Regions from separate parts of the Sinorhizobium sp. GQ132 genome, predicted to be linked through region 3. Evidence: riboswitches for the same ligand, from Rfam matches in the RefSeq annotation. Region 3 holds a riboswitch; each other region holds the start of a gene.

Region 1 (9,716 bases), on a different contig from region 3:
TGTCCGAACGCGACGCCCCGCCAAGGACGCGCGAACGCTCCACGAAGGAGGCGACCATGCTGCCGACCCGACGTTCCCTGCTGAGGGCGTTTCTGGCCTTGCCCGCCCTGCCCGTCGCCGATCGCGCCGCGGCGCAGCGACCCGCATTGCCGCTCACGCCCGCCTGCGACGACGATGACGACCTGACGCCCGCGCTGACGGCGGGCCCTTTCTACAAGCCCGATGCGCCGCTCAGGCACGAACTTTCCGGCGACGCCCCGAACGGCGAACGCATCACCATTGCCGGCTACGTGCTCGACGGCAATTGCCGGCCGATTGCCGGCAGTCTCGTCGAAATCTGGCATGCGGACGAAACCGGCGCCTACGATACACGCGGCTACAGGCTGCGGGGTCACCACATGACCGACGAACGCGGGCGATGGTGGTTCAGCACCATCGTCCCGGCACTCTATCCCGGCCGCACCCGCCACTATCATTTTCGGGTGCGCCGTCCCGGCGCCGCGGTCCTGACGACGCAGCTCTTCTTCCCGAACGAACCTCAGAACGACCGTGACCACCTTTATACGCCGTCGCTGCTGCTTGACATTCGCGACACGGAGGACGGGAAGTTCGGGCGTTTCGATTTTGTAGCCTGACGCGCTCGCGGAGGTGACCGGCACGGGATGAACGATCCGGCGCTTCGCTGAATCCGGAACAGATCGCCGTCCTACAGGTTCGGGCGGAGACGAGGACGAATTGATGAAGCAGAAACTTTTGGCGCAAGACGCGAGCGAACGCACCTTCATTCTCATACTCGAGGAGGGCGACGAAGCATTCTCGGCCATTTCGGCCTTCGCAGCGCAGGCGGGCATCGCCGGCGCATCGGTGACGGCGATCGGCGCCTTCAGCAGCGCGACGGTGGGCTTCTTCCGTGTCGAAAGCAGAGATTACAGGAAGATCCCCGTAGCTGAGCAATCGGAAGTTCTGAGCGCGATCGGCGACATTGCCCGCGACGAAGCCGGCCGCCCGAGCCTGCATTTGCATGCGGTTCTGGGATTGGAAGACGGGTCGACCCGTGGCGGGCACCTTCTCGAAGGTCACGTCCGTCCGACCCTGGAGGTCATCATCCGCGAAAGCCCGACTGGATTGCGCCGGCGCAAGCGACCGGAACTCGGGATAGCGCTCATCGACCTCGACGCCGAATGAGACTCAGCTTTTCGCGCTCGAACTCGGGTTGCGCTTGTTTCTGGCCGGCACGCGCCGGCGACCTTCACGGCGACCGAAGGAGCGAGAAGCCGCTCGGTTCCTCGCAAAGCATGCCGCCGATCTCCCGATTGGCGGCAGCGCGCTCTTCCATGGACCGCACATTGTCTCGGCAGGACGGGTCCAATTTTCACCAGGGCCGCCAGCCGCTTGACCAATAACGGCCCTTCAGATCGCTCAGCCGGTCCTCGATATCGGCGATCAGGTCCTCGATGCGCGAGGAGCTTCGCGAATGCCAATAGGGCCGGCTGGTTCCTGCAATGAGCAGCCCCAGAAGACCGACCACGGCGAGCGCCGTCCAGGCGGGATGTTCCCTTGCCATCTCGCCGGCCCTGCGGCCCGTATCCGCGATGGCCCTGCCGGAATAGATGCCGAGATCGGAGAGCTTTTCGGTCAACGCATTGACCTGCTCGCGCAACGATCTGACTTCCTCTTCCATGCTTGCCTGGTCCGGAACGCCTACCGATCCGTTCTTCGTATCGACCACGCCGCGCGGTATGGTGGATCCGAGTCGCTTTTCCTGTGCCATATGCTCATCCTCCGTGTCTGGGTCCCAACTTGTCAGAGACAGCAACCCGGAAACGGCGGCCGGGGGCCGGGAGTTCCTTTTGAGGCTGAAATTGGCCGCACATCCCCGGTCCCCTCATTCCTGTGCACGTCACAGGAATGAGGGCGGAGAGGGTGCGGTCCCTCGGCGCGTTTCATTGCGTCACAGGTGGCCATCCCTCGCATATTCGCAAGCGAAAGTTGTAGGAGCCGCACATTCCGGCCCCTCATTCCTGTGCTTGTCACAGGAATCCAGCCAGACCAAGTCCTTGGGCTGAAAGAACTCTTCCCCCGCCGCAGACGCGGTGCTGCTCTCATCCCTGTGACGAGTACAGGGATGGGGGAGGAGAGATTGCAGCCCTCCGATAGGCCTCCTACAGCGCCGCGCGTCTTATGAGACGCGCAAATGTCGCTGCAGCACTTTGCAGCGGACGCTCGGTCGGTACTCATGGAATTCAAACCCATCGCCATGCGTGCCGACAAAACCGACCAGAGCTTCAACGCCATTATCCATCCCGCGGCAGCCGTCATAAACTCAAAATGAATCTCCCGAAGGCCGCGAGCAGACGAGAAAGAACCTGCGGTAGAAGAATGTCCTCAGCCTGTTCCTGAGATCGGCATTCCTGCGCTGGGCCGCCGCGATCGGGCGGCGGGACGGCAACTCTATGTTCTCGAATCCCGCCTCTTCGATCAAGGGAAGAAGTCTTTCGACGGTGAGGCCATCGCCAAAGGGCAGACGCTCCATGATCTTTGCGTGGCGTTCGCTCATGGCGCCGTCGTAATGCGGGTCATGGCCGATGATCCGCTCGAGGGCAGCCACCGCGACAGACGCCAGACGGCCGAGCGGCGACGGTTTCGACCAGTCCCCGTCGAAGACGAGCAGCCTTCCGCCCGGTTTCAGCAGGCGGAACCATTCGGCGAAAGCCTGCTCCGGCTCCGTCAGAGTCCAGACGAGATGCCGGCAGACCACGGCATCATAGGTCTCGTCCGGCTCCATCGTGTGCTCGGCATCGGCCAGAATGAAACGAACCCTGTCGTTCCCTGCGTGCTTGCGCCGCGCCACCGCGAGCATGGCCTCGGAGAAATCGAGCGCCGTCACTTCGTGGCCGAGCGAAAGGAGCACGTTGGTCACCTCCCCCGTCCCGCAGGCGAGTTCGAGAACCTTCAGCGGCCTCGCCCCGAGTGCGCCGCGCATCGCTGCCGCCCAGGCGTCGAGCTCCGGTCCCGGCGGGATGCGATGGCCGAAGGCGAGGTCGAACGTTTCCGACCGCTTCGACCAGTATTCGCGGATATCTTCCTTCAGGTGGTGGTTGCGCATGTCCATGGGTCAGGTTCCGACGGCGGAGATTGCGGCAAGCGGACGCGGGCGTCTGGCGCGATAGCGGATGGAGCAGCTTCCGTCGAAGTCGTGCTCGACCTCGACCTCGATCCCGAACACCGCGCGGATGCGCTCGACCGTCAGTACCTCCCGCGGGGGCCCGAGCGCCACCAGCCGGCCGGCCTGCATCACCGCGATCCGGTCGCAGAACATAGCGGCGTGGTTGAGATCGTGGAGCGCTGCGACCACCGTCAGGTCCTGGCGGCGAACGAGGTCGAGCAGGCTGATCTGATGACCGATGTCGAGATGGTTGGTCGGCTCGTCCAGAAGCAGGATCTTCGATTGCTGCGCCAGCGCCCGAGCAATGTGCAGCCTTTGCCGCTCGCCGCCGGAGAGCGTGTGCCACAGGCGATCGGCAAGATGCGCCATATCCACGTTTTCGAGCGCCGCCTCGACGATCGCATCGTCCTCCGGCGACCAGGGCGAAAGCGGCCCGAGATAGGGCGTGCGGCCGAGCTCGACCGCCTGGCGCGCGGTGATCCTCTCGCCGGTCTCGGCCTGCTGCTCGACCAGAGCGAGCCTTTGCGCGACCGTGCGGCGGCCGAGCGTCCCGATCGGGGAACCGTCCAGTAGCACCTCCCCCTTCTTCGGCTTGCGGATGCCCGATATGAGCGACATCAGGCTCGTCTTGCCGGAACCGTTCGGGCCGATGATGCCGAGGAACTCTCCCGTCTCGACCGTGAGGGAGACCTCCTTCAGTATGTCCACCCCGCCGGCCGACCATGAAACCCCGCGCGCCGAAAGCGTCATGCGCGGTCCCTCCTTTGTCCGAGTATCAATGCGAAGGCCGGAGCGCCGACGAGCGCCGTGATCACGCCGATCGGCAGGACCTGGCCGGGAATGAGAACGCGCGACAGTATGTCGGCGAGGATCATGAACACGGCGCCGATGAGCGCCGCTGCCGGCAGCAGGACACCGTGACGGACGCCGACGAGCATGCGGGCCGCATGGGGGATGACGAGGCCGACGAAACCGATCGACCCGACGATGGATACCATCACCGCCGTCATCATCGCCGAGACGCCGACGAGCGCGAAATAGGTTCGCCTGACCGAGATGCCGAGCGAGGCAGCCGATTCCGACCCGAAGGTAAACGCGTCGAGGGGACGGGCATGCCAGAGACAGACGACGAGACCGAGAAGCGTCGCCGGCACGGCGAGCCAGGCATCCGGCCAGCGCACGCCCGAAAGGTTGCCGAGCAGCCAGAACATGATGCCGCGCGCCTGCTCGGCCGTGGCCGCCTTGGTGACGATGAAAGAGGTCAGTGCGTTGAAGAGCTGTGACCCCGCCACACCTGCCAGGATGATCGCCGCGGTGCCGCGGCCGGCCTTCACCGCCAGCAGGCTCACCAGGAGGAAAGCGACCAGCGCGCCGATGAAGGCGCCGAGCGGCAGCGTCAGCATCCCGGCACCCACACCGAGGATGGCGACGCTGACCGCGCCTGTCGAGGCGCCGGCGGAGATGCCGAGAATATAGGGATCGGCGAGCGGATTGCGCAGCAGCGATTGCAGCACGGCGCCGGAGAGCGCAAGCGCCGCCCCGCAGGAAGCGGCCACGACCGCCCGGCTCAGTCGGTAGCTCCAGATGATGCCCTCGTCGATCGGGGCCAGCGGATAGCCGGCGTTCCACAGCCGATTCGCGACCGCCTGCGCAACGGTCTTGAACGGGATCGCCGTCTCGCCGATCGCAGCGCCCATCCAGAGCGCCGAGAACAGGATCACGAGCGCGGCGATAGCCGCGCCGACGCGTCCCGTCCCCGTTCGCCCGGCCAGAGTCAGCACGCGGCTCACTTGCCGAACCCACCCTTGGAAGCCGGCCCAGCCTTGGGGGCAAGTCCGGCTTCGACGATGGCATCCGCCAGCGCTTCGATGCCTTCGATCGTACGGATCGTCGGGTTCATCGCCTGCGCATCCATGTCGAACACATAGCCTTTGGCGACTGCCGGCATGAGGCTCGCCACGGGATCGGTCTTCAGGAATTCGAGTTTGGCGTCGAGGCTGTCGAGCGGATAGCGTCGACGCTCCATCGAGCCGGCAACGATCATGGTCGGCTCGGACTTGGCGATGGTTTCCCAGCCGACCGTCGGCCATTCGTCTTCAGTGTCGATGATGTTTTCGATGCCGAGGGCCGCCATTATGTAGCCGGGCGCGCCGTTCCTGCCGGCGACATAGGGGTCGGCATCGGCAGCGCTGGAGAACCAGAAGACCGCCGAGAGTTTGTCCCCGGCCGAGGCGACCTTGGCGCGCGCCGCCTCTTCTCGGCTTTTCAGCTCGGCCACGACCTTCTCGCCCTTGTCCTGAACATCGTAAATCTGCGCCAGCTCGCGAATTTCCCGATAGACGAGATCCATGGTGAAGACCTGCCGGCGCACGCCGTCGCTCGCCGCCGAATTCTCCTTGCCGGTGCAATCCGAAGGCGATGTGTAGACCGGAATGCCGAGCTCCTCGAACTGCTCCGGCCGCGCAACCACGCCTTCCGGGCCGACCTGCCACTGAAATTGCACCGCCACCATGTCCGGCTTCTTGGCAAGCACGCTTTCGAAGCTCGGATCGTTGTCTGCCAGGCGCTCGACCTTGGCGTTGACCTCCTCGTAACCTTCAAGGACGGGGCCGACCCAGAGGGCGGTGCCGGCGACCTTGTCCGCAAGGCCGAGCAGATAGAGGATCTCGGTGCTGCTCTGGCCGATCGAGACGGTGCGCGTCGGCGTCTTGTCGAAGGTGATCTGCCGTCCACAGTTCTCGAGTGTCAGCGGATAGATCGTCTCGGCAGCGAAGGCGGGACGGTCAAGAGCCGCTGCGCCTGCGGAAAAGGTGATGAGACCGACAATGAGCGGTCGTTTCCAAAAGCTGTTCATGAATGGTCCCCGAATGTGAGGCCGCTATGCGGCCGTGATCGTCAGTCTGCCGATCGGGTTCGATCGGACGTGTGACGGCTGGATCTCGGGGAAACTGACGAAAGCGTGCGCCGCAAGGCGCGAAAGATGGTCATGGCTTGCTCCTGTTCCGGGCATCCCCGCCCGTGACGTTGGATCTGATTTGACGGCAGGTCTCCTGGCTCACGGACAGAAATCGCTCATCTGCCTTCCCGCGCAACGCGCAGTGGCTGGCGCCTGGGCGCCACGAGGATGAACGACGATCCGCTTACAGTTGCGGGGGCAGCCACGGTTTTGGTCCCTCTTGGGTCGTCCGCACCGTGTTCCCTATTAATCCCCTCCACCTCACGGGTAGGGGAACCGTCAGGCTCAGTTAATTTAGAATGCAGCCTCCGGTCAAGGTGAAACGCGACGCCGCTGCACAGGGGTTCAATATGTTATGTTATTACGCTCGTCAACAAAAAGTTATGTAATAACATTTCATAAGCGCACCGGACCGTTCCGATGAGCCTTCAACCGGTGCCGCCAGATCGGCATCGGCCATTATGGCTTTGGGCCATCGCATGGCCGCAGGACGATTGGTTCCCGGCTTTGCGCCGCGAGTTCGCGGCAGCCGCCGGTGTCGCAAAGCGTCCAGCCGGAGACGGTCGCTCCGGAGGCGGCCAGGACCAGCTCGGGAAGCGGCGGCAGGTCGGGCTTCCAGACCCACCAGCGGCCCTGGCGACGGGCATTGTCTCCCGGCTCCATTCCCGCCCCCGAACCCTGCACGCGCGCCTCCTCGAGAACGAGACCCTCGGCCGTGACGGCCCAACGCTCCTGCCATTCGGTCTTCTCGACCGAATGGGTCCAGCCAAGGGTGAAGACGCCCGCAGCAACGGCGACAGCCTTGCCGCCGATGATGCAGGCCAGCGCGCTCATGCCGTTTTCGCCGTCTGCCGGCCAGCTTGGCGGGCGCGCCGCCAGGTCACGAAGGCGAAGACCGCGGAGAGTGCGAAGCCAACCTCATCGGTGATCGGCAGCGCCGCCAGCAACGTGAAGGCGGCCGCGGCCGCGAGCACCCGCTCGAAAACCCCGAGCCGGACTGCGGCGAAGCCCACCACGGCGGCACCCCAGAGCGCGATCGCCAGACCGGTCTTGACGACGATATAGGCGACGGCAACCGGATAGCCCACCGATGCGGCCATCGCGCCGCCATCCTGCAGCATCAGCGCCGGCGAATAAACGGCCATGAACGGGATGACGAACCCGGCCGCCGCCACCTTGATCGCCTGGATCGAGATCTTCAGCCCGCCTTCACGCGCGATCGGTGCTGCCGCGAAGCAGGCGAGCGCCACCGGAGGGGTCAGGTCGGCAAGAATCCCGAAATAGAAGACGAACATGTGGCTGACGATAAGCGGTACCCCGAGTTCCAGAAGCGCGGGCCCGGCGATCGACGAGGTGATGATGTAGTTCGGGATCGTCGGTATGCCCATGCCGAGCACGAGGCAGGTGACCATCGTCAGAAGCAGCGACAGAAACAGGCTTTTGCCCCCGACCGAGACGATGAACTGGCCGAAGGTATTGGCCGCTCCGGTCAGCGTCATCGTACCGATGATCACGCCGACGAGCGCGCAGGCGATCGCCACAGGAAGGGCCGTCTTCGCCCCTTCGGCAAGCGCGTCTCGACATATCACCAGGGTCTCCCGGCCGCCCTTCAGGAAGGCGTTGCCGGCAATCAGCAGCGCCAGCGCTGCGACGATCATGCCGATGCCGAACTGGAAGAAGGCGGCCGCCACCAGCCCGAGGCCGACCCAGAAGATGATGCGTATGACACCGGCGGGAAGGCCGAGCGCGAGCGAACTGCCGAGGATCAGAAGGCCGGTGAAGGCGAGGCCGACCGTACCGGCGAAAAGCGGCGTATAGCCGGAGAACAGCAGCCAGACGAGCGCGGCGAGCGGCAGGATCAGATGCCATTGTTCGAGGATTGCCGCCTTGGCCGAAGGCAGCTGGTCCTTGGGCAGGCCGAGCAGCCCGTACTTGCCGGCTTCGAGATGGACGATCCAGAAGGCCGACGCGAAATAGAGGATCGCCGGTATGACCGCCGCCTTGACGATCTCGTAATATTCGACGCCGAGCGTCTCGGCCATGATGAAGGCGACCGCGCCCATGACAGGCGGCATGATCTGCCCGCCCATCGAGGCCGTTGCCTCGACGCCGCCTGCAAAGGCCGCCCGATAGCCGAACTTTTTCATCAGCGGGATGGTGAACTGCCCGGTCGTGACGACATTCGCGACGCCGGAGCCCGAAATGGTGCCCATCAGGCCCGAAGAAATGATCGCCACCTTCGCGGCTCCGCCGCGCCTGTCGCCGACCAAACTCAACGAGACATCGTTGAAGAGCCGGATCATGCCGGCCTTTTCGAGGAAGGCGCCAAACAGGATGAAAAGGAAAATATAGGTCGAGGAGACGAAGGTCGGGATGCCGTAGATGCCTTCCGTGCCATAGGCCATATGGTCGATCACCTGCGAAAAGTCGTAGCCGCGGTGGTCGAACGGCGGCGGCAGATACTCACCCAAAAGGCAATAGGCCAGGAACACGCCGGAAATGATCGGCAGGGCCGGCCCCATCAGCGCCCAGGCCGCGGCAAAGACGACGGCGAGCGCGACGACCCCGAAGAAGATGTCGCGCGGCAGTGGATCGCCGGCACGCACCAAGAGTTCCGCATATTCGTAACACTGGTAAAAGGCGACCGCTGCACCGAGGAAAGCAAGACTCCAGGCGAAGATTTTTGCAACCGTGCCGCGGCCTGCGAGCGTCGCCAGCAGGGGAAAGACGAGAACCGTGACAAAGCCGACGTGCACCACGCGCACGATCTGGCTCGCGAAATCGACGAGATGCGCCGCGGTGGCGATCTGGAACACTGAAAAGGCAAGCGCGATGGCAAACAGGATCCGTCCGTCCCATGTCGCCGGAAACGCCCGGGTCAACGCGTCGTGCCGGTGCAGTTCGGCCGACGCAGTTGCGCTTTGTTCATTGGTATTTTGGATCATGATTCCTCCCCCGAATTCCTGAAGCCCGTCGCATTCAACCGAATTCCGCGACGCGCTTCAGGGTGTCTGCCTGTCGCCTTAAAACCGCTTTACGGTTTCGGGCGACATGGGTCAGAGCAGACCCTTTTCCTTATAGTAGCGCTCCGCCCCCGGATGCAGAGGAATAGGCATTCCCTTGAGCGCATCCTCGATGCGGATATTCTCCGCCGCCTTGTGAGCCGCCGTCAGGGCGGGGATGTTCTCGAAGAGCTGCTTCGTCATCTGATAGGCGGTTTCGTCGGAAACCTCCGAATGGGTGACGAGAAAGTTGACGACGGCGACCGTCTGCACATCGCTGTCCTGCCCCTGGTAGGTGCCGGCGGGGACGGTCGCGGCGATGTAAGGCGCGCCGAGCTTGGTGGCGATCTCTTCGGGGACGGCGACCATCTGCACGTCGAGCGAGGTCGCCAGGTCCTTGAACGAAGAGACGCCGAGGCCGGCCGACTGCAGCGTCGCATCGAGCTGCCGGTTCTTCATCAGCTCCACCGATTCGGCGAAGGGCAGGTATTCGGTCTTGCCGAGGTCGTCATAACTCATGCCTGCGGCGCCGAGGATCGCCCGGGCGTTCAATTCCGTGCCCGACTTCGGTGCGCCGACGGAAAGGCTCTTG
Region 2 (9,716 bases), on a different contig from region 3:
TCGACATGCTCTGATCCCCACCATCTGACGGGTTGCCGGCCCGGGACAGGACCGGCCACTCGCAGTTTCCCCCACAAATCTATTGGGAAAAAACAAGAAAATAAACTGTCACTATAGACAGTTACATATGTCATCCGAGCCTGACAGCATCGCTACATCGCGTAATCACGCATGGAGCGAAAAATGATCAGGATAGTGAACGGAAACGGTCGCAGCCAGCATCCCCAGGCCATCGACGAGATGTTCCGGCTGCGTAAGCGCGTATTCCACGACTTCTTGAAGTGGGACGTCAAGACCGAAGGGGACTGGGAAATCGACCACTACGACAAGGCCAATCCGCTCTATGTCATGTCGTACTCGCCGGACACTGGCAAGATTCGTGGCTCTCTCAGGCTCCTTCCGACGCTTGGTCCGAACATGCTGGACGATACGTTCCCGATCCTGCTCGGGGACAATCCGGAAATCCGCAGTGCGTCGGTGTGGGAATCGAGCCGCTTCTGCATCGATCCCGAAATTTCCCAGGATCGCGCATCGAACCAGGTCACCATCGCCGCGGCCGAACTGATGTGCGGTGTGGGCGAAATGAGCCTTGCGTCGGGCATCAGCCATATCGTCACGGTCACCGACGTTTTCCTGGAGCGAATGTTCCGCCGCATGGGTTGCCCGGGGGAGCGCATAGCCGACCCACACAGGATCGGCTCCGTCCATGCGGTCGCCATTGCCTGGGAGGTGAGCAGGAACCTGCTCGAAACGATGAAGGCTGTGGCCTCCATCGAGGGTACCGTCCTCGATCGCCCGATGTCGCTCGAAACGGCACGCGCCGCCTGACCCGATATTCCGGGCCGTGCAGGTCGCACGGCCCACTGCTTTCCATTCAAGGGCATTGCAAATTAACGCAGATGCCCTCTTCCCGTTGCACCATCTCGACAAGGTCCTATGATGAGGCGGTAAGGCGGACACATCGGCAACGATCCGCTGCAAGGCAGGAAGAAGCACGTGTCCGCGTCCCCGAAGGTGGCATCCAAGATCCGGCGCATCGCGGCGGTTCTCGTACCGCTCGCGTTGGCGACAACCGACCCGGCTGCGGCATCCGGCGTTTGCGAGCGGCTGAGCGCCCGCCTCGCCGGCCTTCCCACGGGTTTCACGACGAATGCCAGCCTGCGCGATTTTACAGGTGCGGTCTCCCGCCAGAACATCGAGCTGCGACGCGCAAAGAACGATCGCCGCCGAATGGAATGCAGCAGCGACAGCGTCGTCATTATCGGCGGCGATGACGAGGCGGCTTGCGCCGAACTCGATGGGACGATCGCGCGGATGGAGGAGAATCTGCGGCAACTCAAGGCGCAGCGCAGGCATCTGATCGGCGGTGGAGACGACGACGTTCGGCGGCGTATCCTCGCTGCAATGGAACTCAACGACTGCTCGGGGGTGCGCGAGGCCTGGGATACCGGAAGCGCCGAAGGCGAGTTTGCGAGCGCCGCCGCCCGGGAAACGGAGGTTCACCGGAACATCCTGAGGGACCTGCCGCCGGACAGCGATGCCTATCCGCTTCTGCTCGACGCCCCCGGGGCAGAGCTTCCGCTCATGGAGCCCGATTTCGTCGGCAGCCTCAGAACCATGTGCGTACGAACATGCGATGGCGCCTTCTTTCCCATCTCCTCGCATGCCACGCCGGCGGACTTCGGTCGCGACGCCGATCTCTGCCGCGCGCGCTGCCCGGGTGCGGAGACGGAGCTCTATTACCATGTGCTCGCAACGGAAGAAGCGGACCGGATGGTTTCGGCAACGACCGGCCGGCCCTACACCGACCTCCCAACGGCCTTTGCCTACCGGGCGCGCGGTGTCGGCTCACCGGGCATCTGTGGCTGCGGAATCCCGGATTCCGCAACGGATGCCAACAGGCAAAAGACAGGCTCTGCCGGAAAGCTCACCGCCGTCAGCCCATCGGTCATTACCATCGGCAGCGAGAGAAAGGCGCCGCCCAAGCCGGTAGAAGAGCGACCCTACGACCCGACCAAAAACAAGGTCCGCATCGTCGGTCCGACTTTCCTTCCGCAGGAAGAGAGCGCGATCGACCTCAAGCATCCGCTTGGGCCGCGATACCAGCCGCTGCAGGACAATTGACAGGCGCCGTTGCGAGCATTCTGCGAGAATCACGCATGTTCTTGATCCAGAGCCCGTTAGGGAGCGACCTTTGCGCGTCTGATAAGACGCGCGGCGCTGTGGGAAACTTTTCGGAGGACTGCAATCTCTCCTCACCTCATCCCTGTACTCGTCACAGGGATGAGAGCAGCGCCGCGTCTGCGGCGCGGGAAGGGTTCTTTCAGCCCAAGGACTTGGTCTGGCTGGATTCCTGTGACAAGCACAGGAATGAGGGTATCGAACAAACCGCGTCGGCCTTAGATCGACCCTAACATCGTGATCTAACGGACACCCCAGCCTTCCTCGAAAACGAGATCTTCGAGCGGCAAGCGCTGCCGCCAGCCCTTCGCGGCGAGTTCCGGCTCCTGGTACAGCTTGTCGACGAAACCCAGGCAAAGCCAGGCAACGATTTCGATATGCTCCGGAATCCCGAGAATCGCCTTGATTTCCCTCTCATGGAAAATGCTGACCCAGCCGACGCCCACCCCTTCGGCGCGCGCGGCAAGCCAGAGGTTCTGGACGGCGCAAACGGTCGAGTACAGATCCATCTGCGGATTATGGGTGCGGCCCAGGACGACCGCTCCGCCGCGCGTCCGGTCGCAGGTCACGCAAATGCTGAGCGGCGCCTTGCGAATGCCTTCGAGCTTCAGCGAGCGATACTTCGCCTGCCTTTCGCCGGAAAACATCTCTGCGGCCTCGTCATTGGCGCGCTGGAATGCCTGCCAGACTTTCTCCCGCGTCTCGTCCTGTCGCACGAGCACGAAGTTCCAGGGTTGCATGAAGCCGACGGACGGCGCCTGGTGCGCCGCAGCGAGCAGTCGCGCGACCAGATCCTCAGGCAGTGGTTCGGGCAGGAATTCGTCGCGCACGTCGCGGCGCGTCTCTATGGCACGATAGACGGCGGCGCGCTCGTCCGGCGAAAAAGCTCCGGCCGCCGCAAGGCAGCCGTTCTGGTCAGGCAGCATCGTTCGATCCCCAACAATGCGGAAACCTCCCGCCGTCCGCGCGGGGCCGGTCTATCTCGCCAGGCCGGTCTTCTGACTTCGGATCATCCGTTCGCGCCGCCTTCCCGAATCACGTGAAGATTCAGTGGCAAAGGTCTGAAAAGATTCAGACCGACTTGGCGCGAACGTCCCCGTCACAGCGCTGGGCACGTGCCGGAACTGCACCGGCTTCCCGATTCTCCCGCCTTCGCGGGCACCTGACGGCGGCATATGGCCATAGCTCCCCTCGAAACGCAAGGCGAGCAAGAGGGGAGCTTCAGAGCGGTGCCTCCGGATGAGGCGAGGCGTCATAGGCACCCCAGATCGACTGATCGAAGCAGATGACGGAACCCGTCATGAGGCCGGATTCTGCCGATGAGAGATAGGCGCAGGCACGCGCGACCTCGGCCGGGTCTACGAGCCTGCCGAAGGGCTGGCTCGCCGCCGCCTTTTCCAGCCAGTTCGCCGGCGCATCGTGATATTCGCGCTGGATCCGGTCTTCGCCTTCCGAGGCCATCCAGCCGATGTTGAGGCCGTTGACCCGTATCCGGTTGCGCAGGACGGCATAGGCGGTGTTCCTGGTCAGCGTCTCCAGCGCCCCCTTCGACGCACAATAGGCTGTGATGAAGGGCTGGCCCGCCTTCGCCGACATGGAGCCGATATTGACGATCGTGCCCTCCGTCTTCTCGCGCCGCATCACCTTTATCACCTCCTGCATCAGGAAGAATGGCGCGCGCGCATTGACCGCGAACATCCGGTCGAAGAGTTCCGGGCTGGTGTCGAGGATCGTGCCCCGGTCGGTAATCGCTGCGGCGTTGACGAGCGCATCGACCCGGCCGAAAGTGCGGTCGCAGGCCGCGACGACCGTTCGGGCGTCCTCCACCCGCTCAAGATCCGCCGGCACGTAGACGACCTTCGAACCGGTCGCCGCGGCGATCTCGGCAGCTTTCGCCTCGCCCTTCGCCGCGTTGCGCCCGCAAATCACGATGCCGGCGGCGCCACGTTCGGCAAAGAGTGCGGCAATCGCGGCACCGAGCCCCTGCGTGCCACCGGTCACGATGGCGATCTTCCCGTCCAGTCGTGCGTGGTCCGTGCTCATCCTGTTCCTCCCTTTGATATGTTGGTGAATATGGCTTCGTGACCGTGCATTGAGCCAGGTGGTTTAGCTTAGCTTTCTCGCCGCCTGATCGGCCAGCGCCTCGGCAAACGCTTCGGCACTCCATTCGCCGGCAAGCGCTTGGTGCATCAGCTGCGCCTGCGTCCTGGGCGCCAGACCGCCAACCGGCGGATCACGATCGAGATTGGTCGGGAATGAATAACCTTCGGCGCACGCGGCAACCGCATGGGCAATTTCGTCCTGCGTGAGCTTGCCGCCGGCCGCAAGGACTTTCAGAGCCGGAAAGAGCACGGCGCACATGTGTTCGCGATCCACCGTTTCCATCGCCCTGCCGAAGGCGGAGGATACCTGCAGAAGATTGGCCACACGCTTGATTCCCGCAGACCGGTTGCTGCCCGCGGCGTGGAAAAGTGCCGGGTTGAAGAATACGATATCGCCCTTCTCCAGCGGCAATTGCACATGGTTCTCTTCGAAATAGGCGCGGAACTCCGGCCGTCTCAAAGCGAGATATCCGGGCAGATACGTCTGGCTATAGGGCAGGAACAGGGTTGGCCCGCTTTCGACCGGCATGTCGCAGTGAGCGACCGCGCCCTGGAGCGTCAGGACCGGCGAGAGCCTGTGCACATGCGCCGGATACTGCTCTATGACGGCCGAGGTCTGGAAGCCCAGATGGTAGTCGCGATGCGGCGATTGAGACGCGCCGCCCGGATTGACGCGATTGACCTGCGCCGTCATCTGGTAGCTCGGACCAAGCCATGCCTCACTGACGAGCGCAATGATGGCGTTGGCGTAGTAGGCGGCGAAATTCTCAGGGTTCTTCAGGCAGTGCTTTTCCAGAGAATTCCAGATCCGGTCGTTGGCGCCGGGCTTGGCGAAATGATCGCCGCCGCCGCTGTTGGTGCGGTGCTGCTCCTCGATAATCTCATCGAAGATGCGGCTCGCTTCGTCGACCACATGCGTATCGGTGAAGGCACGCTTGAAGACCGCGACGCCCGGCCCCGTCGCGAGCACATCGCAGATCTCCGCAAGCACCGACCGCCTGCCGTCCTGCGTGCCGCAATCACCGATAAGACGGGCGCTGTCATAGATCAGGACGTTCTTCTGGCAGTCTGCCGCGTGCGGATAGTCCGCCAGGCCGACACGGTGCTCGACCGCGGCGCGAAATTCCTCGATATCGCAGGCCGCCTCACTGAGCCAGACGCGTTCCAGACGCGCTCTCGCGGGATTGTCCGTCTTCATCAGTTCTCCTCCTCAAGGACGACGATGATCCGACTATACGGCTTGCCCGCTTCTGATATAGAGCAGGAATCCATCAAAAAGCCATCAGGAGGGATAGGTGGCACATCCGTTTCTCGTCAAGGACATCGCCTTCCAGGCGGGACTCAGTACGGCGACCGTCGATCGCGTCCTCAACGGCCGGAGGGGCGTGCGCCAGCAAACGGTAATGCGCGTCAATGCAGCCATTCGTGAACTCGAGAGGCAGCAGGCCGGCCTTGAAGTACAGGGACGCAAATTTGCCGTCGACGTGGTGATGGAGGCACCGGAACGCTTCACCGAAGCGGTGCGCAAGGCATTCGAAAGCGAAGCCGCGACCTTCATGCCTACCGTTTTCCGGTCCCGCTTCCATTTCGCCGAGACCATGCGGCCGCAGGACATCAGCCAGTTGCTCGACCGTATTCGGCTTCGCGGAACCGACGGAGTAGTCCTCAAGGCGCCCGACGTGCCGGAGATTGCCGGCGCCGTAGCGCGGCTCGAAAACGCGGGAGTTGCGGTCGTCACGCTCGTTACCGATCTGCCGCATTCATCGCGGACGGCCTATGCCGGGGCTGACAACCGCGCTGCCGGGGAAACCGCGGCCTACCTGGTCGGCGAGCGCTTCGCGGACCGTCCTGCGACGGTGCTGGTCACCATATCGAGCAGCCGCTTTCGCGGCGAAGAGGAACGCGAGATCGGCTTTCGCCGCGTGCTGCGGGAAAAATATCCGCATATCGGCGTGATCGAGATCAGTGAGGGCCACGGCCGGAACGAGGAGACAGGCGCACTTGCCCTAAAGGCAATCGGCAGCCATCCGGAGATCAATGCTGCTTATTCGATCGGCGGAGGCAATCGCGCCGTGCTAGACGCCTTCAGACAGTTGCAGCGCGACTGCCTTCTTTTCGTCGCTCACGACCTCGACGAGGACAATCTGGAGCTCCTGCGTCAGGGCCTTGTCCAGTTCGTTCTTCACCACGACCTGAAAACGGACGTCCGCATGGCTTTCCACGCGGTCATGGAGCGCCGGGGCGCGCTCCGCGCCTCCGAAAAGCGGCATCTTTCCGCCGTCGAAGTAATCACCCCTTACAACCTGCCGCGTGTCTGACCCCGCAGGCTATTCCTCCGGCTGATAGCGTACGAAGGCAAAGGCGGTGCCCGAGGGCGACCAGTTCGGGACGTTCACCGTCCCCTGCCCGCCGAAGAGTTCCAACAGTACGCGCGCATTGCCGCCGTCCGCATCCATCAGGCGGAGGCGCACGTCGAGATCGCGCGGGTGATCGAAGACATCGCCGTCATAGGAGAGCACGAGCAGGTGCCTGCCGTCCGGCGAAGGATGCGGAAACCAGTCGCCGTAGGGGCTGTCAGTGATACGCTGTAGATCCTCGCCGTCCGGCCTCACCCGCCAGATCTGCATGCGGCCGGTACGGCTCGAATTGAAATAGATCCACTCCCCGTCCGCAGACCAGTCCGGCCCGTCATTGCGGCCCTGCCCCTGCGTCAGGCGGCGTTCCTCCCCACCTTCGACCGGAATCGTGTAGATGTCGAAGACCTGATCGCGGATTCCGCAATAGGCCAGCATGCGCCCGTCGGGCGACCAACCGTGCCAGTAGGACGGCAGGTTGCGTGTGACGAGCCGCGGCGTGCCGCCTTCTGCCGGCAGGAGATAGATTGCCGAACTGCCGAATTCCGTCTTGTCGCTGATCACGAGCGTGCTGCCGTCGGGCGAAATTCCGTGATCGTTGTTGCAGCGCCGGGCAAAGCCGGTATCGATCTCCGTGGGCTCGGAACCGTCGAAGCCAAGCCGATAAAGCCTGCCGTCGCCGTTGATGATGAGGAATTTTCCGTCGGGTGACCAGTTCGGTGCCTCGACCAGCCGCTCCGTCTGCCAGACGACGCGCGTATCGCCGGTCGCGATGTCGAAGATCTCCACCGAACTGCGCATGATTACCCCCTGTCGCGGAAGCGGTTGGTGATGGGATAACGCCGGTCGCGGCCGAAATTCTTCCTGGTGATCTTCACGCCCGGCGCCGACTGGCGGCGCTTGTATTCGGCGATGTAGAGCAGGTGCTCGATCCGGTGAACGGTTGCCTCTTCATGCCCGCGCGCGACGATCTCCTCCGTGCTCATTTCCTTCTCGACCAGGCATTCGAGAATGTCGTCGAGCACCGGATAAGGCGGCAGCGAATCCTGGTCCGTCTGGTCGGGGCGGAGTTCGGCCGACGGCGCCTTGTCGATGATGTTCTGCGGAATGACTTCGCCTGACGGACCCAGCGCTCCCGGCGGAACGGTGCCGTTTCGCCAGCGTGCCAGCGCGTAAACCTGCATCTTGTAGAGATCCTTGATCGGATTGAAGCCGCCGTTCATGTCGCCATAAAGCGTGGCGTAACCGACCGACATTTCGGATTTGTTGCCCGTCGTCACCACCATGGAGCCGAATTTGTTGGAGATCGCCATCAGGATCGTCCCGCGCGTACGGCTCTGAAGGTTTTCCTCGGTAATGCCCGCCTCGGTTCCCTCGAACGTGTCGGAGAGCGCGCTGAGGAAGCCCTCGACCGGCTCTTCGATCGCAACGATGTCGTAGCGGCAGCCGAGCGCCTTGGCGCATGCCTCGGCATCCTGCAACGACTCGCGCGAGGTGTAGCGGTAGGGCAGCATGACCGTGCGAACCCGCTCCTCGCCCAACGCATCCACCGCAAGCGCCGTGCAGATCGCCGAATCGATGCCGCCGGACAGGCCCAGGACAACGTTCCTGAAACCGTTCTTGTTGACGTAATCGCGAAAGCCCAGCATGCAAGCGCGGTAATCGGCCTCTTCGCCTTCCGGTATGCGCGACTTGAGCCCGTTGGCCGAGGTCCAGCCGTCCGCGCCCCTTTTCCATTCTGAGACGGCCACCGCCTCTTCGAATTGGCTCATCTGGAATGCCAGCGACTTGTCCGCGTTGAAGGCGAAACTCGCGCCGTCGAAAACCAGCTCGTCCTGGCCGCCGAGCTGGTTGGCATAGATCATCGGCAGACCGGTCTCGATCACCTGCCGCAGCACCACCTGATGGCGCACGTCGACCTTGCCTCGGTAGTAGGGCGAACCGTTCGGCGACAGGAGGATTTCGGCGCCACTCTCCGCGAGAGTCTCGCAGACGCCGAGATCGCCCCATATGTCCTCGCACACCGGTATGCCGATCCGCACGCCGCGAAAGTTCACCGGGCCCGGCATCTCACCCGCGTCGAAGACGCGCTTTTCGTCAAATTCGCCGTAGTTCGGCAAGTCGACCTTGTCGCGGATAGCGATGATCTTGCCAGCGTCGAGAACTGCAACCGAATTGTGCCGGAGGCCGGAGGCCTGCCGTGGAAAGCCGATGACGACGCCCGGCCCGCCATCTGCCGTCTCCGCCGCAAGCTTCTCCACCGCCTGCTCGCAGGCCTTCAGGAAAGCGGGCTTCAAGACGAGGTCTTCCGGCGGATAGCCGGAGATGAAGAGCTCGGTCAGAAGCAGGAGATCGGCGCCTTCGCGCGCCGCCGCCGTCCGCGCCTCGCGTGCTTTTGCGACGTTGCCGGCAATGTCTCCGACCGTTGGGTTGAGCTGTGCCACGGCGATCCGTAGCGTTGAGGGAGCGGCTTTCTGTGCATTCATGAGCGGGCCCGTCGTCTCTCGTCAGCGAATACATGCTTCGTTCGCGTTGTTCTTACCGCATCCGGGGGAAAAAAACCCGCACTCAATCGAGATCCGGCGGAAAAAATCCAAAAAGCTTCGTGTTTTCGGACCGTTAAGCGCAGCGCAGAAATTCTTTAGCCGCCACAGGAACCTGGCGGCGGCGGCGCCGTTTCCGCCATTCATCCCCTGTTCAAGATGACAGTCGTATGACGGTAGAGTGAAATATTTGTGAAATTGGAGACGCCCGTTGGCCCGTATCGATTCCGCCGTGAGCAGCTCTCAAGTCTACGCCGACGGGCAAGGCTCTTCCGCAAGATATACGAGAACCCTGTCGGGCGCCCGCAGTGCTCTCTTCACGCTTCTCATTGCGACGGCGCTCGTCTTCACCGTCGAATTGATCGTGCGCTGGTCCTTGCCCGACACCGTCGCCTATTTCACCGATCCCATGCGCCCGGCCTGGACCACGGTCGCCGTGTTCTTCCTCGCCATGCTCGGCGTCGATGCCCTGTTCGGCCGCGAACACAAGGCGGCGCTGCTCGTCGCGCCGCTCGCCGTTGTGCCGGCATTCATCA
Region 3 (9,716 bases):
GCCGAGGTCCGAGCCGGCATGCGGCTCGGTCAGGTTCATGGTCCCCATCCATTCGCCCGAAACCATCTTCGGCAGGAAGGTCGCCTTCAGAGCGTCGGTGCCGTGCTTCTCGAGCGCTTCGATGGCGCCCATGGTAAGCGTCGGCGCAAGGGCGAAGGCCATCGAGCCGCTGTTCCACATTTCCATGGCGGCGACGTGCAACATGTGCGGCAGGTTCTGCCCGCCGAAAGCTTCCGGAGCCGTCAGGCCGTTCCAGCCGCCTGCGATCCAGTTGCGGTAAAGCTCCCGCCAACCCTCCGGCGTCTTGACGGCGCCATCGACGAGCCGCGACCCCTGCCGGTCGCCCGCCTCGCCGAGCGGCGCCACTTCTTCCGAGGCGAAGCGCCCGGCCTCGCCGAGGATCGCATCCACAAGGTCCTCGCCGAGTTCGCCGAACGTTCCGGCGTCGAGAACCTCGGACAGGCCGGCGACGTGTTTCAGGGTGAATGCGATCTCGTCGACCGGTGCCTTGTACATGGTGCTCCTCCCCTGCGTCCGCGGCCAATCCCCGCCGGCCCTCATTCGATGCGCGGCAGACTAATGGATTTTACGTGAACGTCAACGTCAACCGACCGGAGCCGGAGCGCAACTGCGCGCCCCGACGAACGCGCAGCTATGACGAACGCTCAGCTATAGGGAGAATAGCACTGCCGGCGGGGGCCGTTATAGGGCTGATAGCTGTTGTCGTAAGCCCTGTAGGAGCGGTAGCGATCATAGCACCATTGGACATGCCGGCTGCCGTAGCGCACCGGCGGGCGAACGGCGGGACGGCGCTCGATCACGATGCCGGGTCGGAAGGCAGCCCCCGGGTACCACCAACCGCGGTAATAGCGATAGCCGGGCCGCTGATAGCGGTACCCACGATAGCCGTTATAGTAATAGAAGTCGCCATACCGATAATAACCGCGCCGCGGCGCGTACTGAACGTCCGTGACGGCGCTCTCGACGGCAACCCGCGGGGGCAGAGGCGTGAAAGCCTGAGACGGCACCGCCGATGCCGCCAGCGTCATCGCTGCAAGCGCGCCCGAAAGCCATTTCAGTGACATCATTTCCTCCTGCCTTCGATTTCATGTACAACCGGCCCTTGCAAGGGCGACATACCAAGACTAGGGCAGAAGTCGCAGGAAGCAACCGTCGCGCGCGGATGCAGCAAAGGAAAAATCCCTCCGTCGATACAATCCTGGGCGGAATCGGGCCGTCGACTTTGCCTCTTGGGGTCGGTGTACAGAAGCGTCCGCCTCGCGCAGATTGAGGCCGGGGCTGAGATTTACGACCTCTTAACTCTAAGTCGGCAATCTCAGAGAATGGAAAAGCGGGGAATCTCGATCATAGGGATGATCTTGCGCCTGGCGGTCCTGATGGGCCTGACCTTCGCGGCGGCGAACGCACGCGCGAGCGAAGTCGAGCCGTGGAAAGAGCGGCGGAACGCCCTCATCGTCGACGCTTACGAGCTGAACAGCATCGACTGGGAGGCCATGCTGAAGGACAAGCGGATAGCGGGCTTCATCGCGAAGGCTTCCGACGGCCTGCCGGAAAGCTACACCTGTACCGGTGACCACGGCGGCGATACGGTTGCGCACTGCAAGACGATGTGGCGCAAATATGCGGTCAGCCGGGAGCTCTATCAGACGCGCCGGATGATCGCGCGCTCGCATGGCCTGCTCTGGGGCGCCTATCATCTGGCAAGGCCCGGCAACCCCGTCGATCAGGCGAACCACTTCATCGATTATGCCGATCCGCGCGACGACGAGCTGATGGTGCTGGATATCGAAGGGATCGATCCGGAAAAATACATGTCGCTCGAAGACGCTGCAATCTTCGCCGGCCATGTGAAGGCCCGGACGGGGCGCTATCCCGTCCTCTATACCAACCACGCAACCGCGAAACACATTGCCGCCAACCGCTTCAAGCATCGGCTTCTAGCGCGTCTTCCGCTCTGGTATGCGCGCTATAAGCCCGATATCCGCAAAGTCTTTCCGATGGGAAACTGGGACCGCTACGCGCTCTGGCAATTCTCGTCGGCGCATAATTGCGGAAAGAAGCGTTGCCCCTATCGGGTGCCCGGCACCCTCGACGATATAGACGTGAATGTCGCAGCGATGAGTGCATCGGCACTGAAGAGAATCTGGCCCCACGGCGCGCTTCTTCCGGAGAAGCCGCCGGCGCTCACCGTTATCGCCTCGGCCACCGTCGGTACGATCCCGGCGTTGAATGCAAGTGCAACGGCCGCCCTTTCGCGGCCGCTCGTGATAAGCCGCGCCGAGGCGGAGAGCGGATCAGGGGCGGGCGCCGACGAGACGGTTACCGGCTCCATCGCCGTCAGGGCCGCCGAGGCACGCCTGCCCTACCAATCCGAGCGGCGGTAACTCAGGCCTCGATCTGGACGTCGCTTGTCGGCCGCGAACAGCAGGCGAGGATGTAGCCCTCCTCGATCTCATCGTCGAGAATGCCGCCATTGTGGTTCATCTCGACATCGCCGGCGATCTTCATCACCCGACATGTTCCGCAGATGCCGCCCTCGCAGGCGGCCCCGATCCTGACGCCGTTGGCCCGGGCCGTCTGCAGAATCGTCTGGCCGGGAACGGCGGTCGCCTCCTTGCCGCTCATGGTAAAGGTCACCCGCGCCGCACCGGCCCCGGCATCGGCCGCCGGCCCCGCCCGAATTGCAAGCTCCTCGGCCGCCGGCGCCGCGGCGGGCTGGAAGCTCTCCTGGTGATAGCCGGCCATGTCGAAGCCCGCCGATTCCAGCATTGCCCGAACATTGCCCATGAACGGCTCGGGCCCGCAGCAGAAAACGGTTCTTTCCATGAAATCCGGTGCGAGCATCGGCAGCTTCGCCGCGTCGATGCGCCCGCGCAGACCATGCCAGCCATGTCGCGCCTCATGCCCCTCCACGAGGAAGCCGAGATTGAGCCGCGGCATCTGACGCGCGAGAACTTCGAGCTCCGTTCTGAAGAGGAGATCGTCCGGGCGGCGGGCGCAGGAAATGAAGGTGACATCCGTTTCCGGTGCGCAGTCGGCCATCCAGCGCGTCATCGACATCATCGGCGTGACGCCCGACCCCGCTGAAATGAAGAGATACTTTTCACCGGGATGACGGACGAAGCTGAAATCGCCGAGCGGCCCGAACGCCTTGAGCATCATGCCCGGCTTCAGATTGTCGAACATCCAGCGGGTGCCGATGCTTCCCGGCTGCGCCTTGACCGTGACCGCGACCGAAAGGGGGCGCGAGGGCGAGGATGACAGCGTATAGGTGCGCATCACCGGCTCGGCTGAGACGGGCAGTTCGAGCGTCACGAACTGCCCGGGCAGGTAGCGGAACCAGGCCGGCTTGTCGGAGCGGAAGGTGAAAGTCATCACGTCGGCGGCTTCGGCTACGGCCGACGTGCACTCCAGCATGTGCTGACGGTCTCTCCAGGGATCGAGCTCGTCGAAATGGTGAAAGGAGCGAGGCATTTCCATGGTCATGCCACCCGCGAGAGCTGCGCGGCCCCGCCCTGAAGGCGGTCCAGCATGAAGCTCGAATACCACTCGACGAACTGCATGACGCCGCCCTCGTGTTCGGCCGAATATGGACCCGGCTCATAGGCCGGCGAGCGGATCCCGAACGCGTTTTCCTCGACTATCTGCCGGTCCTGGTCGTTGGTCTCCGTCCAGACGTGCGTCAGCTCGTCTATCGTATAGTCGACGCCCTCCACCGCATCCTTGTTGACCAGCCATTTGGTCGTAACCTGTGTCAGTTCCGGCCCGAGCGGCAGAACGCGGAAGGTGATCGCATGATCGCCCAGAATGTGGTTCCAGGTCGTCGGATAATGGAAGAGGAGCAGCGTGCCGATGCCATCGGCGTCGAGCCCGGCGGAGAGCTGCCTGCGTACGGCCTTCTGTCCGGACATCGTATAGCTCTCGGCGCCGTTGATCAGCGGCATTCTCGTCATGCGGAACTGGCCGGTGGGCGCAATCCTGAAAGCGCTCGGAAGGCCCGCCGCCTCGCATTTCTGCCAATGGGCGCCGATTTCCGGGTCGTTCATCGCCCCCTGGACACCGGTTACGGTCGGCGCTTCGGGATAGGTACGGCAGAGTTCCGGGTGATTGGCGGCGCAGTGGTAGCACTCGCGATTGTTCTCCCAGACCAGCTTCCAATTGCCCTTCTCGACGATGGTGCTCTCGAAGGCGACCTTCGTTTCCCCTAGGCGGTGCGGCGCGAGATAGGCCGCGACCGTCTCGCGGAACGGCCGGAAGTCCATCGGTTGTTCGGCAAGGCTGATGAAGATGTAACCGCCGACGGTTTCGCAGTGGATCGGCTTAAGACTGTGTTCGGCCGGGTCGAAGCCCTCGGGCATCTGCCGCGCGAAGAGCAGGCGGCCGTCGAGCTCGTAGGTCCACTGGTGGTAGGGACAGACGAGTTTGGCGGATGAGCCTTTGTGCTGCGTGCAGACGCGCGAGCCGCGATGGCGGCACGAATTGTGCAGTGCCCGCACCGCGCCCTGTCTGTCTCGAACGATAACGACCGGGTAATCGCCGACCTGCACCGTGAAATAGTTCCCCGGCCGCGGGACTTCACAATCATGGCCGATGAACAGCCAATCCTTGTACCAGATCTGCCCCAGGTCCTGGCGATAATAATCAGGATCGACGTAGAAGGCGCGGTCGAGGCTGTAGCCATCGCGACGGGTCTTCAGCTTGCGCAGCATTTCGGTCTGAATTTCCATGCCCTTATCCTCGTTTTCCGCCGTTTCGGAGAGGCAGGACTGGAACCCGCGCCGGCCGTATGGACCCGCAACGCAATTGGCTCCGATCCGGCTGCCCGCCGCAACCAGCTACGGTCTGTTTCTGCTTCAAGGCTGGTTTCCGGGCTCTGGAGCTGTCCGCAAGGGACCTGCCCGGCGCCTTCCCGGACGCGGTGTCCAGTGGCCTTCTGCCGTGGCTGTTCGCTCCACCACCGTTGCGGGGGCAGCGCCGGGATTTGACCGGCTTCCCAATTCTCCGCCTTCCCTTCGAGGCAGCACCTTGAGTGTCCTCATCTAAGCCTGAGGGCCGGTCCGGCAACTGCCAATAGACGACATCCGATTCCAGAAAGACGACAGCCATTCGCGGCGTAATCGGCACGATTGGCAGACGGATATTATCCATAACAAACAAGGAAGTAGGTGAATCTACGCGCAGCCGGCGGATTTTTCGGCAGCGCCGTTCATAGCGCGAAGGCGACTGGCCATTTTACGACACGGCCCACCGACACAAGGTCTGATCGATGCCCGCACGGCCGCAAACGAACCAATTCGTTAACTGTGATGATTTACGTTCGCTACCATCAACCCGCTTGCGGACAGGACGGCGCGACGACGCCCATGGCAAAACTCCGATATTACGACGCTGCCGACAAGATGCCGGTCGCACCGGCGAAAGCCAAGGCTCACACCGAGTTCCTGCGGACCGGCCGGATCGATAGACGCCGGTGGATGGCGAACGAGCGGCAGTATCTGAGTTATGCCGAGGTTGCGCAGCAGACGGCGCGGAAGCTGACGACGGCGGGCGAGACGACCCACAGCCGAATCAACGGGTTTCATGCCTCGATGCAGTTCCCGAAGATGGTCTTCCATCGCACGCTCGCCAACAGTCCGCATCTCGGCTACTGCCACGTGACCGCCGCGAAAACCTGCCTCGCAAAGGGACATGAGATCACCTGGTCCTTTTATCTCGCGAACTTCTTCTGCGACCTCGGGAACGAGACCCATTTCTTCGACCGTATCCAGCCGGGCTATTCGCGCATGTATTTCGCCGTCGCGATCGAGCCCGATGCCGGCGAAGGACGGATCGTCGTCAACCGCAACGTGCGCGGCAACGGCCTGATTTTCCGGACGCAGGATCCGAAGGTGGCGCTGAAGAACGTGCTGATGCTCGGCGCACGCGACGAAGCCTTGCGGCGGATCATTCGCAGCCTTTGACCAAGAAAATCGTTCTGTTTTTGCAATCGCTCCGTTAAGGAAGCGACGGAAAGGATCAGAACGCCATGGCCGAGATCATCGACACGCGCATCGAACCGGAGCGGGCAATCGAGACGGCTTGCGCAGTTCTTTCGGACGGGGAACCCGTGGCGATCCCCACGGAGACCGTATACGGCCTTGCTGCCGATGCCACGACCCCCGATGCGATCAGCCGCATCTACGAGATGAAGGGGCGGCCGCGGTTCAATCCGCTGATCTGTCACGTCTCCGATCTGGCGATGGCGGAGGCGCATGTGACCTTCGATCCGGTTTCGAGACGTCTGGCCGAGGCTTTTTGGCCTGGCCCCCTCACGCTGATCCTGCCGCAGCGGCGGGAAAGCACCGTGCACACGCTCGCATCCGCCGGTCTCGATACGCTCGGAATTCGGATGCCCGACGGCTTCTCGCGTCGGGTGATCGCCCGATTCGGACGGCCTTTGGCGGCGCCGAGCGCCAACACCTCGGGCAAGATCAGTCCCACCAGTGCGGCCCATGTGCAGGCGGATCTCGGCTCCAGGCTGAAGCTCATCCTCGACGCAGGCCCGGCCGCGATCGGCCTTGAATCGACCATCGTCAAGGTCGAGAACGGAAAGCTGCGGCTGCTGAGGCCCGGGGGGCTCGACGCGGCAGAGATCGAAGCTTTGACAGGGCTCCCCATCGAGCGCCCTGAGACCGCCGGCGCCGTCATCGAGGCGCCCGGCATGCTCGCCTCGCATTACGCTCCCGGTGCCGCTGTGCGGCTCGATGCCGATGAGGTCCGGAAAGGAGAAGCCCTCATCCGCTTCGGCGGAAAGGCACTTCCCGGTGAAGGCGATGCCGCGATCGTCCTGGATCTCAGTCCGGGCGGCAGCCTGCGGGAAGCCGCGGCCAATCTTTTCGATTATATGAAAAAGGCGGATGCCAGCGGCGCCGCGACCATCGCTTTCGGCCCGATCCCGAGCGTGGGGCTCGGCGAAGCGATCATCGACCGGCTGCAGCGCGCGGCCGCGCCGCGGGGCTGATGGCCACCGGCACGCTTGAAGCAACCACGTGATCCGAGGCAGGGCCATGACCACCATACTTCCATCTCCCGAACTCATCGCCTCCTTCGTCGACATCGTCGGGCCCGGCAATGCCCTCACCGCACCCGCCGACACGGCCCCCTACCTGGTCGAGTCCCGCGGGCTCTATCACGGCACGACGCCGCTCGTGCTCAGGCCCGGCTCCGTCGAGGAAGTTTCGCTGGTCATGCGGCTTGCGAGCCAGACCCGAACGGCAGTCGTGCCGCAGGGCGGCAACACCGGACATGTGGCCGGCCAGATTCCGCGCGAGGGCAGAGCCGACGTGGTCCTTTCCCTCGAGCGGCTGAACCGCATCCGCGACATCGACCCGGTCGGCAACGTGATCGTAGCCGATGCCGGTTGTATTCTGGCGGATATCCAGAAGGCCGCCGATGACGTGGACCGGCTTTTTCCCCTGTCACTCGGCTCGGAAGGCTCTGCCCGGATCGGCGGCAATCTTTCGACCAATGCCGGCGGCACTGCCGTGCTTGTCTATGGCAATATGCGCCAGCTTTGCCTGGGGCTGGAGGTCGTGCTTCCGACCGGGGAGATCTGGAACGGGCTCAGACGCCTCAAGAAGGACAACACGGGCTACGATCTGCGCGATCTTTTCATCGGTGCCGAGGGAACGCTCGGCGTCATAACCGGCGCCGTTTTGAAGCTCTTCCCGAAACCGCGGGGCCACCAGGTGGCTTTTGCCGGCCTTAGAAGCGTCGAGGACGCACTGACGCTTTTCGATCGGGCATCGAGCCTCTGCGGGCCGGCCCTGACGGGCTTCGAACTGATGCCGCGGCTCGGCATCGAGTTCACCACCCGGCACATCGCCGGCGTTCGAGATCCGATGGAAACGACGCATCCGTGGTACGCGCTGATCGATATCTCCACCTCGGATACCGCCGAAAGCGCGGAGCGGATGGTGCAAGACCTTCTCGAAGCGGTCATCTCCGACGGTCTCGTCGAGAACGCCGTCATTGCCCAGAACGAAGCGCAGCGCAGAGCCCTCTGGCACATGCGCGAAAGCATGTCGCCGGCACAAAAGCCCGAAGGCGGCTCGATCAAGCATGACGTTTCGGTCCCGGTATCGAGCATTCCGGCCTTCATGACGGAAGCGGATGCGCTGGTCTCCAAGGCCATTCCCGGCGCACGCATCTGCGCCTTCGGCCATATGGGCGACGGCAATATCCACTACAACATCTCCCAGCCCGTCGGCGCGGACAAGCAGGGCTTTCTCGACCGGTGGCGCGAGATCAATGCGATCGTTCACGCCGTCGTGCTCAAACATGAGGGCTCGATATCTGCCGAGCATGGCATCGGCCAGCTGAAACGCGACGAACTCGCGGCGATCCGCTCGCCGATCGAGATCGAGCTCATGCGGCGGATCAAGCACGCTTTCGACCCGGCGGGGATCATGAACCCCGATAAGGTGCTGCGCGAGGATTGAGGCGAGTAACGACGCGTGCCGGTCCGGCCGCCGTTAAGCCCTACCCGCCCTTCCTGAGCTGCGACAGTTGGAAGAGCGTATCGGCGCTGATGCCGATATTGCTGCCGCTGCCCGAAAGCACCACCACGGCCGGATCGACTTCCATGTTGTTCTCCAGATCGTAGAGCACGGTGAAGCGCGCGAGGAGTTTCTTCAGTTCGGCCGGATCGCTCAGCTTCTCGAGCTCGAGGTTCTTCTCGACGATCTTGGCCTGCTGGTCGATGTCCATGGAACTGAATTCGTCGGGCAGGCTGAAGATCGTGCGGAACACTTCGGCGAGCGCATCATCGGCCAGGAGATCGTAAGCGTCGACGAGCGAGCCTGCCTGGCGCTCGAAATAGAGTGCCAGGCGGACACCTGCATTGTCCTCGCCGGCCTGTTCTTCCAGCGTCTGGTGCAGATACCGGTCGAGGGTCTCGTAAAGCCCCTGCCGCGTGATGATGACGCTCTTGTCCTCGCGCAGCACGTTGCCGCCGCGGTCGAAATTGAACGAGGTGACCAGGGCGATATAGGCCCCGGAGTTCTGCTGCTGATTGATGAAGCTCTTGGGATCGTCCAGATCGGAGGTGAAGATGTCGCGAAGGAAATCGACGGTGACATTCTCGGGATCGATGCCGTTTGCCGCCAGAGCGAAATCGACCAGGCGGGAATCGGCCAGAAATTCGTCGAGAGAGGAGAGTTTGGCGACCTCGGCCGTATAATATTCGGCATCCGCTTTGGCCTTGGTCTTGTCCTCCTCCGAGCCAAAACGGGACTTGTTGACGATGTAGGTCTTGGCGGTCTCCTGAATCAGCGTCTCCGACTGCGCCAATGCCGGAACGCCGATGTCGCCCGATGTCGTAAAGTTGAACAGCTGGGCGAGCTTCAGGTAACGCTCGTCCTTCAGCGTGTAGACGAAGCTTTCCGGATCGGTGAGATCGCTGGTCAGAACCCGCTTGATCGTCCGAGCGCTTTCGGCGTCCGGATCGAGACCGACGGCTTGCAGCGCGAAATCGTAGATCGAAGCCGTGTCGATGAAGTCGCCGACGGACGCCATCTTCTCGACGGCAAGCTTATAGGCGCCGATCGCCTTCGCGTCCGCTGCGTCGTCCTTGTCGTTGTAGCGCGTCATGTAACGGCTGGAGGTGAGTGTCGTCTGTTCCGCGGTCTGCGCCGCATCGCCCGCCGCAAGCGTGC

The links. Region 3 has a riboswitch for cobalamin ahead of AC6CIG_RS09370 (aromatic ring-hydroxylating oxygenase subunit alpha). Riboswitches for the same ligand answer to the same signal wherever they lie in the genome.
Region 1: it holds a riboswitch for cobalamin, as region 3 does, so the genes downstream of both, AC6CIG_RS03550 (ABC transporter substrate-binding protein) here and AC6CIG_RS09370 (aromatic ring-hydroxylating oxygenase subunit alpha) in region 3, are expected to answer to the same signal.
Region 2: it holds a riboswitch for cobalamin, as region 3 does, so the genes downstream of both, bluB (5,6-dimethylbenzimidazole synthase) here and AC6CIG_RS09370 (aromatic ring-hydroxylating oxygenase subunit alpha) in region 3, are expected to answer to the same signal.

Annotation. Positions count from the first base shown of each region.
Region 1 is NZ_JCAXDX010000001.1:782,642-792,357, reverse strand. Features, by position in the region: gene AC6CIG_RS03585 (dioxygenase family protein) at 57-635, shown strand; gene AC6CIG_RS03580 (PPC domain-containing DNA-binding protein) at 739-1,185, shown strand; gene AC6CIG_RS03575 (hypothetical protein) at 1,373-1,771, opposite strand; gene AC6CIG_RS03570 (hypothetical protein) at 2,195-2,332, shown strand; gene AC6CIG_RS03565 (class I SAM-dependent methyltransferase) at 2,324-3,112, opposite strand; gene AC6CIG_RS03560 (ABC transporter ATP-binding protein) at 3,116-3,916, opposite strand; gene AC6CIG_RS03555 (FecCD family ABC transporter permease) at 3,913-4,956, opposite strand; gene AC6CIG_RS03550 (ABC transporter substrate-binding protein) at 4,953-6,020, opposite strand; cobalamin riboswitch at 6,190-6,419, opposite strand; gene AC6CIG_RS03545 (DUF1850 domain-containing protein) at 6,582-6,956, opposite strand; gene AC6CIG_RS03540 (TRAP transporter permease) at 6,953-9,067, opposite strand; gene AC6CIG_RS03535 (TAXI family TRAP transporter solute-binding subunit) at 9,179-9,716, opposite strand, start outside.
Region 2 is NZ_JCAXDX010000002.1:740,549-750,264, reverse strand. Features, by position in the region: gene AC6CIG_RS07660 (helix-turn-helix transcriptional regulator) at 1-28, shown strand, start outside; gene AC6CIG_RS07655 (acyl-homoserine-lactone synthase) at 184-828, shown strand; gene AC6CIG_RS07650 (DUF2865 domain-containing protein) at 997-2,124, shown strand; gene bluB (5,6-dimethylbenzimidazole synthase) at 2,424-3,107, opposite strand; cobalamin riboswitch at 3,153-3,362, opposite strand; gene AC6CIG_RS07640 (SDR family oxidoreductase) at 3,403-4,224, opposite strand; gene AC6CIG_RS07635 (phytanoyl-CoA dioxygenase family protein) at 4,288-5,481, opposite strand; gene AC6CIG_RS07630 (LacI family DNA-binding transcriptional regulator) at 5,579-6,601, shown strand; gene AC6CIG_RS07625 (TolB family protein) at 6,611-7,438, opposite strand; gene AC6CIG_RS07620 (NAD+ synthase) at 7,441-9,123, opposite strand; gene AC6CIG_RS07615 (LTA synthase family protein) at 9,392-9,716, shown strand, end outside.
Region 3 is NZ_JCAXDX010000003.1:222,096-231,811, reverse strand. Features, by position in the region: gene AC6CIG_RS09390 (acyl-CoA dehydrogenase family protein) at 1-516, opposite strand, end outside; gene AC6CIG_RS09385 (BA14K family protein) at 666-1,085, opposite strand; gene AC6CIG_RS09380 (glycoside hydrolase family 25 protein) at 1,344-2,405, shown strand; gene AC6CIG_RS09375 (FAD-binding oxidoreductase) at 2,407-3,507, opposite strand; gene AC6CIG_RS09370 (aromatic ring-hydroxylating oxygenase subunit alpha) at 3,504-4,748, opposite strand; cobalamin riboswitch at 4,862-5,064, opposite strand; gene AC6CIG_RS09365 (DUF6656 family protein) at 5,385-5,981, shown strand; gene AC6CIG_RS09360 (L-threonylcarbamoyladenylate synthase) at 6,047-7,021, shown strand; gene AC6CIG_RS09355 (FAD-binding oxidoreductase) at 7,068-8,501, shown strand; gene AC6CIG_RS09350 (DUF1217 domain-containing protein) at 8,542-9,716, opposite strand, start outside.